4 regions of the Pseudorhodoplanes sinuspersici genome follow, and region 1 is predicted to be linked to each of the others. Evidence: predicted binding sites of a transcription regulator. Region 1 holds the regulator's gene; each other region holds the start of a gene.
What was found. Region 1 encodes PhoB, which activates phosphate uptake and scavenging genes when phosphate is short. Its sites were predicted from a motif close to TGTCATNNANCTGTCAT; they were not measured.
Positions count from the first base shown of each region.

Region 2: the regulator PhoB is predicted to act here: its motif matches at 1,643-1,659, upstream of CAK95_RS17955 (UDP-2,3-diacylglucosamine diphosphatase).
Region 3: the regulator PhoB is predicted to act here: its motif matches at 1,866-1,882, upstream of CAK95_RS18010 (UDP-2,3-diacylglucosamine diphosphatase).
Region 4: the regulator PhoB is predicted to act here: its motif matches at 1,361-1,377, upstream of phnC (phosphonate ABC transporter ATP-binding protein).

Region 1 is NZ_CP021112.1:1,172,951-1,176,157, reverse strand. It holds gene pstB (phosphate ABC transporter ATP-binding protein PstB) at 1-677, shown strand, start outside; gene phoU (phosphate signaling complex protein PhoU) at 707-1,420, shown strand; gene phoB (phosphate regulon transcriptional regulator PhoB) at 1,432-2,145, shown strand; gene CAK95_RS05860 (GcrA family cell cycle regulator) at 2,248-2,748, opposite strand; gene CAK95_RS05855 (aspartate aminotransferase family protein) at 3,110-3,207, shown strand, end outside.
Region 2 is NZ_CP021112.1:3,701,029-3,704,235, forward strand. It holds gene CAK95_RS17945 (SDR family oxidoreductase) at 1-367, opposite strand, end outside; gene CAK95_RS17950 (glycosyltransferase) at 486-1,619, opposite strand; gene CAK95_RS17955 (UDP-2,3-diacylglucosamine diphosphatase) at 1,919-2,713, shown strand; gene CAK95_RS17960 (CHAD domain-containing protein) at 2,795-3,207, shown strand, end outside.
Region 3 is NZ_CP021112.1:3,718,177-3,721,383, reverse strand. It holds gene CAK95_RS18015 (glycosyltransferase family 4 protein) at 1-868, opposite strand, end outside; gene CAK95_RS18010 (UDP-2,3-diacylglucosamine diphosphatase) at 868-1,695, opposite strand; gene CAK95_RS18005 (putative bifunctional lysylphosphatidylglycerol flippase/synthetase) at 1,899-2,939, shown strand; gene CAK95_RS18000 (SGNH/GDSL hydrolase family protein) at 3,005-3,207, shown strand, end outside.
Region 4 is NZ_CP021112.1:5,759,586-5,762,792, forward strand. It holds gene phnG (phosphonate C-P lyase system protein PhnG) at 1-321, opposite strand, end outside; gene phnF (phosphonate metabolism transcriptional regulator PhnF) at 486-1,229, shown strand; gene phnC (phosphonate ABC transporter ATP-binding protein) at 1,516-2,445, shown strand; gene phnD (phosphonate ABC transporter substrate-binding protein) at 2,549-3,207, shown strand, end outside.

The sequences.
Region 1 (3,207 bases):
CCGAGCGCTCGGTGATGGCATTCATCGGACCGTCGGGTTGCGGCAAGTCGACCTTCCTGCGTTGCATCAACCGCATGAACGACACCATCCCGTCGGCGCGGGTGACGGGCAATATCGAGATCGACAATCTCGATATCTATGACAAATCCCTCGATGTTGTGCAGTTGCGTGCGCGTGTCGGCATGGTGTTCCAGAAGCCGAATCCGTTCCCGAAGTCGATCTACGAGAACGTGGCCTATGGTCCCCGCATTCACGGCATGGCCCGCTCGAAGGCCGATCTCGACGAAATCGTCACCGCCAGTCTGAAAAGGGCCGGTCTTTACGAAGAGGTGAAGGATCGCTTGTCCGATCCTGGCACCGGGCTTTCCGGCGGTCAGCAGCAGCGTCTTTGCATCGCCCGGGCGATCGCTGTGGGTCCGGAAGTGATCCTGATGGACGAGCCGTGTTCGGCGCTCGATCCGATCGCGACCGCGCGTATCGAAGAGCTGATCGACGAATTGAGGCAGAACTTCACGATCATCATCGTGACCCACTCGATGCAGCAGGCCGCCCGCGTATCGCAGCGGACCGCTTTCTTCCATCTCGGCAATCTGGTGGAGGAGGGCCCTACAGAAACGGTCTTCACGACACCACATGATCGTCGGACACAGGATTACATCACCGGTCGCTTCGGCTGACCGGCCGCTGCAAGAGCGAGGACGAGACAATGTCTAACCATATTACCAAGGCCTTCGACGCCGACCTGCAGGAACTCAATCGCATGGTCGCCGAAATGGGCGGCCTCGCCGAGAAGGAAATTGCCGAGTCGGTTCACGCTCTGACGCGCCGGGATACGACCACGGCGCTCAAGGTGATCGCATCGGACGAGCAGGTTGACACCCTTCAGCGGGAAATCGAGGAAAAGGCGGTTCTGACGATTGCGCGCCGCCAGCCGATGGCGGTCGACCTGCGCGAGGTCGTCGGCGCAATGCGCGTCGCCAACGAGATCGAGCGGATCGGCGACCTGGCCAAGAATATCAGCAAGCGGGTGCTGGATCTCAATGGCGAATACCCCTCGCTGAAGCTGATCCGCGGCGTCGAACATATGGGCACGCTGGTTCTGACCCAGCTCAAGCGGGTGCTGGATGCCTATGCCGCCCGCAACATCGACGATGCGATGGAGGTGTGGAAGCGTGACGAGGAAATCGATGCGATGTGCGTGTCGCTGTTCCGCGAATTGCTGACCTATATGATGGAAGACCCGCGCAACATCACCTTCTGCATCCATCTTCTGTTCTCGGCCAAGAATATCGAGCGGATGGGCGATCATGCGACCAATATCGCCGAGACGGTGCATTACATGATGAAGGGCGAGCCGTTGACGCTCGAACGTCCGAAAGCCGACACCACCAGCTTTGCGCCCGTCGGCATCCAAGGCTGAATGAGACGCTGATGATGAGTGGACCGAATGCGCGCATCCTGATTGTCGAAGACGAGGAACCGCTTTCTCTCCTGTTGCGCTATAATCTTGAGACCGAGGGTTACGAGGTCGAAACCGTGACCCGCGGCGACGATGCCGATACGCGGCTGCGGGAAAGCACGCCAGACCTTGTCGTGCTCGACTGGATGTTGCCGGGTCTCTCGGGAATCGAGCTGTGCCGGCGGTTGCGGACGCGCCCTGAAACCAAGTCGATGCCGATCATCATGCTGACCGCGCGCGGCGAGGAGAGCGAGCGCGTGCGCGGTCTGTCGACCGGTGCGGACGATTACGTCACCAAGCCGTTTTCGGTGCCGGAACTTGTGGCGCGTATTCGCGCCCTGCTGCGCCGGTCCCGGCCGGAACGGCTGGCCGATATTCTGACGCTCGGCGAGATCGAGCTTGACCGGGTGAAGAAGCGGGTCTCGCGTGGTGGCCGTGATGTGGATCTTGGGCCGACGGAATTCCGGTTGCTGGAATTTCTGATGGAGCGTCCGGGCCGCGTTTTCACGCGCGAGCAGTTGCTCGACGGCGTCTGGGGCAGCGAAGTCTATATCGACGAACGCACGGTCGATGTGCATGTCGGTCGGCTGCGCAAGGCGCTCAATCGCGGCCGTGACGGCGATCCGATCCGGACCGTGCGTGGCTCGGGCTATTCGATCGACGATCGCTTCGGCAAGGCGAGCTGATCGATAGATCCGCGCTATCGCTGAACCCGCATGATCTGAAAAAGAAACGCCCCGGATTGTGGTCCGGGGCGTTTTCTTTCGTCTGCTCGTCCGCCGCGATGCTCAGCGATGGGCCGGCCGCTTGTCGCGCCGCGCCGCCGGCGGCTGATAGGCGATGCGCGAGTGATAGGCGCAATAGGGCAGGCTGGTCAGTGCATGGCCGCCGCAGAAATAGAAGTCCTGGGTCGCGGGGTCGCCGATCGGCCACCGGCAGGTCTGTTCGTTGAGCTCGAGCAAGGTGCGGCGCTGGCCCATCGGAACGACATTTTCGACCGGCGCCTGTTCGGGCTCGACTTCGTAGTCATAGGCGTAGGCATGCGCCAGGGCCGTATTCCCCCGGACCACGGGTCTTGCGACCCTCAGCATATGGGTCGTTCGTGGCTTGCGCGGCCGCGGCGCGCTGGCCGAGGGCGCCTTTGTCCGTCCGGAAAGCCCGAGACGGTGGACCTTGCCGATCACCGCATTCCGGGTAATTCCGCCGAGTTCCGCCGCGATCTGGCTGGCTGAAAGGCCATCCGACCAGAGCTTTTTGAGTTGCTCGACCCGTTCGTCCGTCCACGTCATTGAGCCTCTCCTGTCAGCATGGTGTTCGCGGAATCCGAATCCCTCATCGGGCAGCGCAAAGCCGCCGACGCTACGCACACCACTGGTAGATTTGAATTTAGGTCCGCCGCACGAGATGTCGTATCCGACAGATGGGACACTACAAGATGGCTGGACTCGGCCGCAAGAGTCCGCGAAGCCACATCCCCATAAAGGTGTTCATTTCCTCGCTTTATTCAACGAAATGCGGCATTGCATTACCGTTCGCGTGTGTTGACAGCGGGGGGAGCACACCTAGAATGTGCATAAGTGCCGCCCGCCGGGGCGGCATATTTCGTTTTTGTTCTGCGTCTTGGGACGCAAATTCTGCCGGACCATCGCCGTGCTCTCACATCTTCTGCCGACTTACGCCCGTGCCGAACTCGCTTTTGAGCGGGGAGAAGGGGTGTGGCTCACGGCCACGACGGGAGAGCGCTATCT
Region 2 (3,207 bases), 2.5 Mb from region 1:
CTTTCTGCGTGAGTTCGATCGCCACCGCCATATTAGCGATCACACCGTCGAGGATCTGCTCGCGCGACAATTCGCGGAAATCGCGCATCGGCGGGCCGGCATTGTTGTTGACCAGAATGTCCGGCTCCGGGCAGGCTGCGAACAGCGCCTTCTGGCCCTCAGGGCTGGCGACATCGGCGGCGACCGGAATGACCTTGGCGCCGGTGGCGTTGGCGATTTCTTCGGCCGCCGCTGTGAGGCGTTTCTCGTCGCGACCGTTGATGACGACTTCGCAGCCCTCTCGGGCCAGTGCCATGGCGCAGCCATAACCTAGGCCGCGGCTCGACGCGCAGACGATGGCCTTACGGCCGGCGATACCCAAATCCATGCCATTCTCCGTTGTCATCGTCCGCGAAGGCGGGCGATCCAGCCCTGTCAGGCTATTTTGCCGAACTGGATGCCCCGCCTCTGCGGGGCATGACAAGCGGAAAGATCGCGGCCGCCTCTTACGACAGCCGGGCGCCCTCGACCGCGCGCATGTCGTTGCCGCGCCATTCAAAGCCACGGCCAAGCCAGGCATTGACATAGAGTACCGGCAGCATCAGGTCGCGCAGCATGTAAGTCGCAACCGCCCAGCGCGAGTGATGCCAGCCCGCCTTGGCGGCCAGAAGCCATTCGGCGCCATACCAGACGGCGAGGAAAACGATCAGTGACGGCAGAACCGGTATACCGGCGAGGACGGCGGTGGCGGCGAGGGCGATGGTCGGTGGAAATCCGCCGGACACGATTTCCAGCGAGAAATAGAATGGAAAGCTTGCGCGCCGCAGTCGCGCCCAGCGCCGCTGCCGCTTCCACACATCGGCGGCTTTGCGAAAGCCGAGCGGCTGGCGCACCGGCGGCTGCATCAGCCGGACGCGCAGGCCGAGATTGCGGACGATCTTGGTGCAGGCCGCGTCCTCGGCCGATTCGGCGCCAAGCGCCCGAATGCCGCCTGCGCTTTCCAATTGCTCACGCCGCCAGAACAGCGTTTTGCCCTGCGCGAAGCCAAGGCCGATGAAGTCCGCCAGATATTGCCAGCGCGCCTGATAGGTGTTCAGCATCGCGCATTCGGTTTCGGCGAAGAAGCCGTCAGGACGGCAACCAATCGGCGGCGAACAGACAAGGCCGGTCCCTGGATCAAGCTTTTCCAGCAGCCGCTGAATGTAGTCGCGCGGCAGAAGCACGTTGCTGTCGCAGATCGATATCAGAGGATAGGCGGCTTCCCGCCATCCCTTGAAAACATTGTTGAGTTTTGGATTCTCGCTGATGCGCTCGTCGCCGATCAGCAGCCGCGCATCGATCCAGCGATGATCCGACATCAGGCGATGCAACAGCGGCACAACCGGATCGTCGGGACGCGCGGCGCAGAAAATCAATTCGTAACGCGGATAATCGAGCCGGAAGGCTGAACGTAGCGTGTCTTCGATGTAGTTCTCGAGCCCGCAAACCGGCAGCACGATGCTGACCGGCGGCGAGTCGGGTGCGGCGGCGATCGCGCGCTTATCCGGCCGGCATTGCCGAATGGCAACGGCGATGCTGATGAGATGGATCGCAAGCGCGGTCGCCGCGAAAATTGTCAGGGCAACAAGGGCGATGCTCATTCGACAAAACATGACGAAAAGCGATGACATGCTGATGACGAATGTGAGCGATTTGACCTAGGGCGTTGTCATCAAACGGCAATACGGATGTGAGACACCGGCAGCAAACCAGCGCACCGTTTCCGAAGTTCGTGCTGTATCTGCGGCAATCACTTACACGAACTCCGGAAACAAAGGTGCACTGGCAAGTCTATAATTCTAGTGCCGCTTTTGATTTTGAAGTTCCTGGCAGGAGCTTGCTGCAAATGATGCAGGAACTTCAAAATCGCGGCACTAGCAGGAATGGTGATCCCTTGCTGATGAATGCCACGAGGCCGCGCCGGTTTCGCACGCTGTTCATTTCGGATGTGCATCTTGGCGCCCGCGGGTGCCAGGCGGGCAAGCTGCTGGACTTCCTCCGTAACCACGAGGCGGACACGATCTATCTGGTCGGCGACATCGTCGATGGGTGGGCGCTGAAATCGGGCTGGTACTGGCCGCAATTGCATAACGACGTGGTGCAGAAATTCCTGCGCCAGGTTCGCAAGGGTACGCGGATCATCTACATTCCCGGCAATCACGACGAATTCCTGCGCGGTTATTACGGCACCCATTTCGGCGGCATCGAGGTTGTCGAACAGGCGACCCACATCGCCGCTGACGGCCGCAAATACCTCGTCGTCCATGGCGACCATTTCGACCTTGTCGTGACGCAGGCGCGCTGGCTGGCGTTGCTCGGCGACAAGGCCTACGATTTGGCGCTGACCGTCAACCGGATCTTCAATGCGGTTCGCCGCTGGCTTGGTCTTGGCTACTGGTCGTTGTCACAATGGGCCAAGCTCAAGGTCAAGAATGCCGTATCCTATATCGGCGAGTATGAGCGGGCTTTGGCTGCCGATGCCAAAAAGCACGACGCTCAGGGTATTATCTGCGGTCACATCCATCACGCCGCCATCCATGATGATTTCGGCATCCGCTATATGAATTGCGGTGATTGGGTGGAGAGCTGCACCGCGATTGCAGAGCATCAGGACGGCCGGCTCGAAATCATCCAGTGGCTTGCCGAAAACCCGGAAGTCGAAGTTCCGGAGTTTTCCGAAGTTCGGGCAGCCTGAGCCTTGGATTTTTGCGTTTGGCCTTTTAACGTGCCGGCGGGCTAAATTGCGGCCCTTGAGTCGACAAGAGCGTATTTTCAGATGAGCACGCATCCCGCATTGAAACCCGGCCAGCCGGTGGGGGCCGCGTTGCGGGACGTGGCTGCGGCTGTTGTTGCCGAAGCGCAGGCCATTCTGGGCGATGGCAATGGTGACCCGACCAAGACTGTTCACGGTATTCGTCGCACTTTCAAACGATGGCGCGCGTTGTTGCGTATGCTGGCGCCATTTGTTGACGAAAGCGGTCATCAACTGCGGATCGATGCACGCGAACTCGCACGCAAACTCGGGGGTGCGCGCGATGCACAAGCCACGATCGATGCATTTCGGGACGCGGCGGCAGAGCGCTCGGATCACTCGGTTCCTTTTTCTTCGCGATCCATTGCAACCATTGAAGGGCGCCTCGAAGCCCAGCGTACGTCGCATGAAACGGAGTTCTGGAATCCGCAGATCCG
Region 3 (3,207 bases), 2.5 Mb from region 1:
TCAACACGCCAATCGGCGCATCGCCGATGACATCGTTCGGACCCGCGACCGGAAATGCCGCGACCGGCACCCCGCAGGCCAGCGCTTCCAGCATGACGAGGCCAAAGGTGTCGGTGCGGCTCGGAAACACGAACACATCGGCGGCGGAATAGATCGCCGCCAGTTCATCGCGATGCTTTTCGCCCAGGAACACGACATCCGGAAAGCGCTGCATCAACTCGGCTTTCATCGGCCCGTCACCGACCACCACTTTGGTTCCCGGCAGATCGAGCGAGAGAAAGGCCTCGATATTCTTTTCAACCGCGACGCGCCCGACCGTGAGAAAGATCGGACGCGGCAGATCCAGCGGCGCCGTGTTGCGCGGCGTGAACAAATCACCATCCACCCCGCGCGGCCACAACACTGGATTGCGAAAGCCTCGCCCCGACAATTCCGAGATCAGCGATTGCGTCGACACCATCACCCGTTCGGCCCGGCCATGAAACCGCTGCAGCCATCGCCACACCCAGTTTTCCGGGATCGGCACACGTGCCGTCACATAGTCCGGCAGACGTGTGTGGAAGCTGGTGGTGAAAGCGATGCCGCGGCGAATGCAATACCGCCGGACCGCATGACCGATCGTGCCTTCGGTGGCGATATGGATCGCGTCCGGCTTGAGGGCATCGATCTTCCTGGCGATTGTCCAGGGCGCGGTGATCGCGCAACGGATCGCCGGATAGGTCGGCAACGGAAAGGTGCGAAGTCCCTGATGCGTCAGAAACTCGATCTCGGCACCAAACCGCGGCGCGGTCGATGCCAACGTCTGGAGTGTTCGGACGACACCATTGACTTGCGGGTGCCAGGCATCGGTGGCGACGAGAATGCGCATCATGCTTCCTGCAATTCCCCGAACGGCGCACGGGAGCATGTAACTCCCGAAACAGCCGGCCAGGATTTGATTTCAAACGTGCCGTCGAAACGCTCGACCACCGCCGTGCAGCTCTCCAGCCAGTCGCCGCAATTGATGTAGAGAAGACCTAAGCGCTCGTGCATGGCCGCATGATGGACATGGCCGCAAATGACACCGTCGGCGCGATGCTCTGCGGCCAGCGCAGCGATGTCGCGTTCGAACGCGCCGAGATAGTCGATGCTCTGCTTGACCTGAAGCCGCGCCCATTGCGACAGAGACCAATTCGATAACCCGAGAGCAATGCGCAGCCGGTTCCAGGAATCGCTCAGTGCAAAGAAACCCGCATTCAGCCGCGCACCGATCGCGGCCACGGAATGCGATACATGCGCTGTCTTGTCGAAATGATCGCCGTGAACCACGACATAGCGCCGGCCATCCGCTGCGACATGCACGGTCGAATCGGTAACCTCGATGCCGGCGAAGTGGGTGCCCGGATAATCGCGCAGGAATGCGTCATGATTGCCTGGGACGTAGACGATGCGTGAGCCGTTCTGCGCCGCGCTGAACAATTCATCGATGAGATCGGTATAGGCTTGCGGCCAATGCCAGCGGCACCGCAACCGCCATCCATCGATAATGTCGCCCACGAGATAGATCGTCTCGGCATCATGATGGCGCAAAAAATCGACCAGCCGATCGCTTTTACTCGCGCGCGTGCCGAGGTGAACATCCGACAAAAAGAGCGTACGGACCCGATGGCGAAATTCCCGCCCCGGTCCGCCGCTGTGTCGCTGGTCGATTCGCATGGCTGCACGATGCGCGAACCGTGTCTCAGTTTTACGACGCTGCGGCTTTGTAGGATGGAACAGTTGTTAGAAAACTGTCGCGATTGCAATAGATGGTGAATTCGTGAGTCGCTTGCCGGGCATAGTCTAGCCTCAAAAGGACGCCAAGACGCCACATAGCCCACCGATCTATGACATTAAGACGACGCCGGACCCTATCCTGAATGCGGAAGATTTGGACAATTTTCGTTAGCACGATTCATGAAAGGATCGGCTGGAACAAGATCGGTTTTATTGCCAGTTTTGCGGTTCTTTGCCTTGCCGGCGTCACCCTGTACCGGATGCTGCGCCATGTGGAGCCGGCCCGTGTGCTCGAGGCGATTGGCAATGTGCCGGCATCGACGATCGCGACCGCGGCCGTGTTCGTTGCGGCTGCCTATTTTACGCTGACCTTCTACGATTTCTTCTCGCTGCGAACGATCGGTGCCAAGCACGTCCCCTACCGGATCGCTGCTTTGGGTGCTTTCGCCAGCTATGCGATCGGCCATAATCTCGGCGCCACAGTCTTCACTGGTGGCGCGATCCGCTTTCGCATCTATTCGGCCTGGGGTCTGAATCTTCTCGATGTTGCCAAGATCGCCTTCGTCACCGGTCTGACCTTCTGGCTCGGCAATGCCTTCGTGCTCGGTCTCGGCATGGCCTTTGCGCCAGACGCAGCCAGCGCGATCGATCATCTGCCGCCCTGGATCAACCGGCTCATCGGCATTGGCGGGTTGCTGGTCATCTGCGGCTATCTCGTCTGGCTTCTGGGTGGCAAACGCGAAATCGGCGTCAAGGGCGTGTCTGTTGTCCTGCCGAATGCACCGCTGACTTTCGTTCAGATCCTGATCGGCGTGTTCGACCTTGGTCTATCGGCCATCGGCATGTATATGCTGCTCCCGGTCGCGCCGCCGATCGACTTCGCCCATTTCGTCGTCGTCTTCGTGCTCGCCACCCTGCTCGGATTTCTCAGCCACACGCCGGGCGGCCTTGGCGTGTTCGACGCGGCGATCCTGATCGCGCTGACGCAGTATCCAAAGGAAGAGTTGCTGGCGACGCTGCTGATCTTCCGCGTGATCTATTACATGGTGCCGTTTGCACTGGCTCTGACGATCATGATCTGCCGGGAATTGCTGATGGCCTCGCGCGCACCGTCCAAAAAGGTGAGTTCAGCGCCGACCTGCAAACCCGCTCCGCAACGCCAACGATCTCTGCGAGACCACTAAGATCCCCTTATTTCCGCCCAAACCAGTATGCTAGTTCGGTCCAAACGTTATCCCCCGGACCAGCTATGCCCGCTCTCACCCTAGACCACGATGACGTGATCGATTCTCATACGTTAGAGCATGATGTTATCCGAAAACCGCTTCGCACTTATCGGCACCATGCCCTGGCGATTCTCGCCGCCCTGCCCCTGTTGACCGGCGGATTTTCGGCCCACGCGCAATATGGCGGGCAGCAACCGCTGCAATTGCCCTCATCCAGCGCGGCGCC
Region 4 (3,207 bases), 1.4 Mb from region 1:
CGGCGACAACACATGACGTTCGACAGCCTCACGGTGTTCATCGCTCTGCCACAGCGCGTCGCACACGGCTGCAAGCCGCGCTTTGTGCCGGTCACGACCAAGTGCGTAAGAGAATCCAACTTGGCCCGACTGCAACTGTACGGCGCAACGCGTGACAGTCGCTTCACCGACGTTGAACGGGGCACCATCACCGCCGATCCGCCCGCGCAACATCACAAGACCGGATTCCGGCGGACGCAGATCGGTATGCTGAATGACCTCGCCGATGACAGCCAAACCGTCGGCAATCTCTTGCAGCTTCGCCTCGGCCAGAATCCGCATAGCGTTCTGCCGGGCAAGGCGAGAAGCGAGTTTCGTCTCTATGGATGCGCGCTCGGTCATGAGAAAAAATGTAGCATGAAGTTGTCTAGTGTGATAGACAACTTTCTAGCGCATGCACAATGACGCTTTGATGACATTCCGCAGTCCGATGGGAACAAAAAAGCATGGCGCATTCCGGTGAGGCCCTGAACACTGTGTCGCCGGCCGGCGTGATGCTATGGCGGAAAATTGCTGACGATATCGAACATGCGATCGTGCGTGGCGACTTCGCCACTGGTGAAAAACTGCCTAGCGAACAAGACATTGCAGATCGGTTTGGTGTAAATCGTCACACCGTGCGCCGGGCCTTGGCTGAGCTCACCGAACGCGGGCTGGTGCGTGCCGAGCGCGGCAGCGGAACCTATGTTGAACCTGCCCGGATTAGCTATCCCATCCGCGCACGCACACGCTTTTCCGAAATCATCAATGCATCCGGGCGCATGGCGGGCGGACGTTTACTGGCAAGCTCCAAGGAGCCTGCACCGCGTGACATCGCGCTCCGGCTCGATCTTCCGCCGAATGCGATGACGATCCGCCTCGAAATCCTGCGCAGCGCTAACCGCGTCCCGATTTCACTCGGAACGACCTGGCTACCAGCTGACCTCGCTCCCGATGCTGCCAAGATTTACCGAGCCGCGCGCTCGGTCAGCCGCCTGCTCGCGCATATCGGCTTTCGGGATTACAAGCGCCGCGACACACGCGTGTCCGCGGCCATGGCGGATGCGATCCACGCTGCAAAGTTGCAACTCACGCCTGGAAGGCCGCTGATTGTGGTCGACAGTGTCGATATTGCGTCCGATGGTAGGCCGATCCTCACGAGTCATGCACGCTTTGCTGCGGATCGTGTCGAACTTGTCATCGAGAACTGAGCTGCACATCATTTAATCGCCGCGACAGCAAAATTTCAAAAATTAAAACTATTGATGTCAGCAGCCATCTTCAAACGATGGCAAAGCGCTTTTCCGGCCTGTTCACAAGCGCTTCGCCGGCAAAAGATCGAATGACAATTCCGCGACAAGACAATGACGGAAAAGTCGGCAGGGCTATAAATCCAGCAAAATCAACTGCTCAGAAGATAGACATCGCACGGCACCGCCTTCATCGCACTGTCATATACCACTGTTAGCCCCGTTTCATGGATGCGGGAGCTATGACATGAAGGCTGAACCAATTCTGGTCGTGCGACATGTCTCAAAGTCTTTCGGCAACTGCCAGGTTCTGGACGATGTCTCGTTCTCGCTGTCGCGGGGCGAGATGGTTGGGTTGATCGGCGCATCCGGCTCCGGCAAATCCACACTCATTCGTACCATCGCTGCCCTGACGCCGATTGACCGCGAGAAAGACAAAGGCGCGCCCTGCTCGATTCACCTGTTTGATCAGGCGATTCAGAAGAATGGCTGCGTCACACGCGCAGCCGCCGGCTTGCGCTCGCGTGTCGGCGTGGTGTTTCAACAATTCAACCTGGTGCCACGACTGTCGCTTTTGATGAATGTCTGCCTTGGTCTCCTCGGACGCATGTCCGTGATCCCGGCGACCTTCGGGTATTTCACGCAGGATCAGAAGGTCAGTGCCATGACGGCGCTCAAGCGCGTCGGCATCGCCGAACATGCGTTGAAACGCGGCAGCCAATTATCGGGTGGACAACAGCAGCGTGCCGCGATTGCGCGTACATTGGTGCAAAACGCGGAAATCATCATCGCCGACGAGCCCATCGCCTCGCTAGATCCAAGCTCGGCCCGCCGCGTCATGGACATTCTCGCGGACCTGAACAAGCGCGACAACATTACCGTTCTGGTGTCGCTGCATCAGGTCGAATATGCGATGCGCTATTGTCCACGAACAATCGCCCTGAAAGGCGGCAAGATCATTTACGACGGCCCCTCAAGCGCGCTGACGCCGGAATTCCTGAGCGCACTCTATGGCGCGGAGAGCGAAGAGTTGTTCCTGCCGCCAATTGAATCCTACGCAGCGACGATTCAGACCGGCGCAAAATCGATGCCCGACGCTGCTGTTGCAAATGGGCATCTTGCTGCGCTCGACCAGCAGCGCGCAGCCATAAACGGCGCGCGACATTTGAACAGTTAGACGGCATGCCCCTCACAGGGCTGCACGTATTCTTTTGATCCTAGATACATAAGGGAGAATTGCGATGTCTGGATTCACAGCCAAATTGTCGGCGCGGTCGGCTTTGGCCGCTGCCGCCTTGGCAATGACCGTCGCCACAGGCGCGGCGCAGGAACTCAAGGAGCTAAACTTCGGCATCATCTCCACCGAGACGTCTGCCAATCTCAAAAAGGGCTGGGAGCCGTTCTTACGGGCGATGGAGAAAGGCACAGGGCTAAAGGTGAATGGCTTCTATGCTTCCGACTATGCCGGCGTGATCGAGGCAATGCGCTTTGGAAAAGTGCATATCGCTTGGTACGGCAATAAGTCCGCAATGGAAGCCGTCGACCGCTCAAGCGGCGAGGTTTTCATCCAATCCGTCGATTCGGACGGCAATCCCGGTTATTGGTCGCATCTGATCGTTCACAAAGATTCACCAATTCAGACGCTCGATGATGCGCTGAAATGCGACAAGACTCTCGATTTCGGCAACGGCGATCCCAATTCGACCTCGGGTTTCCTCGTGCCGACCACTTACGTTTTTGCGTCCAAGGGCATCGAGCCGAAACAATGCTTCAAGTCGGTTCGAAACGCGGCGCATGAAGCCAACGCAATGGCCGTCGCGAACAAGCAGGTTTCCGTTGCAACCAACAACAGTGAAAATCTGCGGCGCCTCGAAGTCACCGCTCCGGCCGCCCGCAAGAACATCAGGGTGATCTGGACATCGCCGCTGATCGCCAGCGA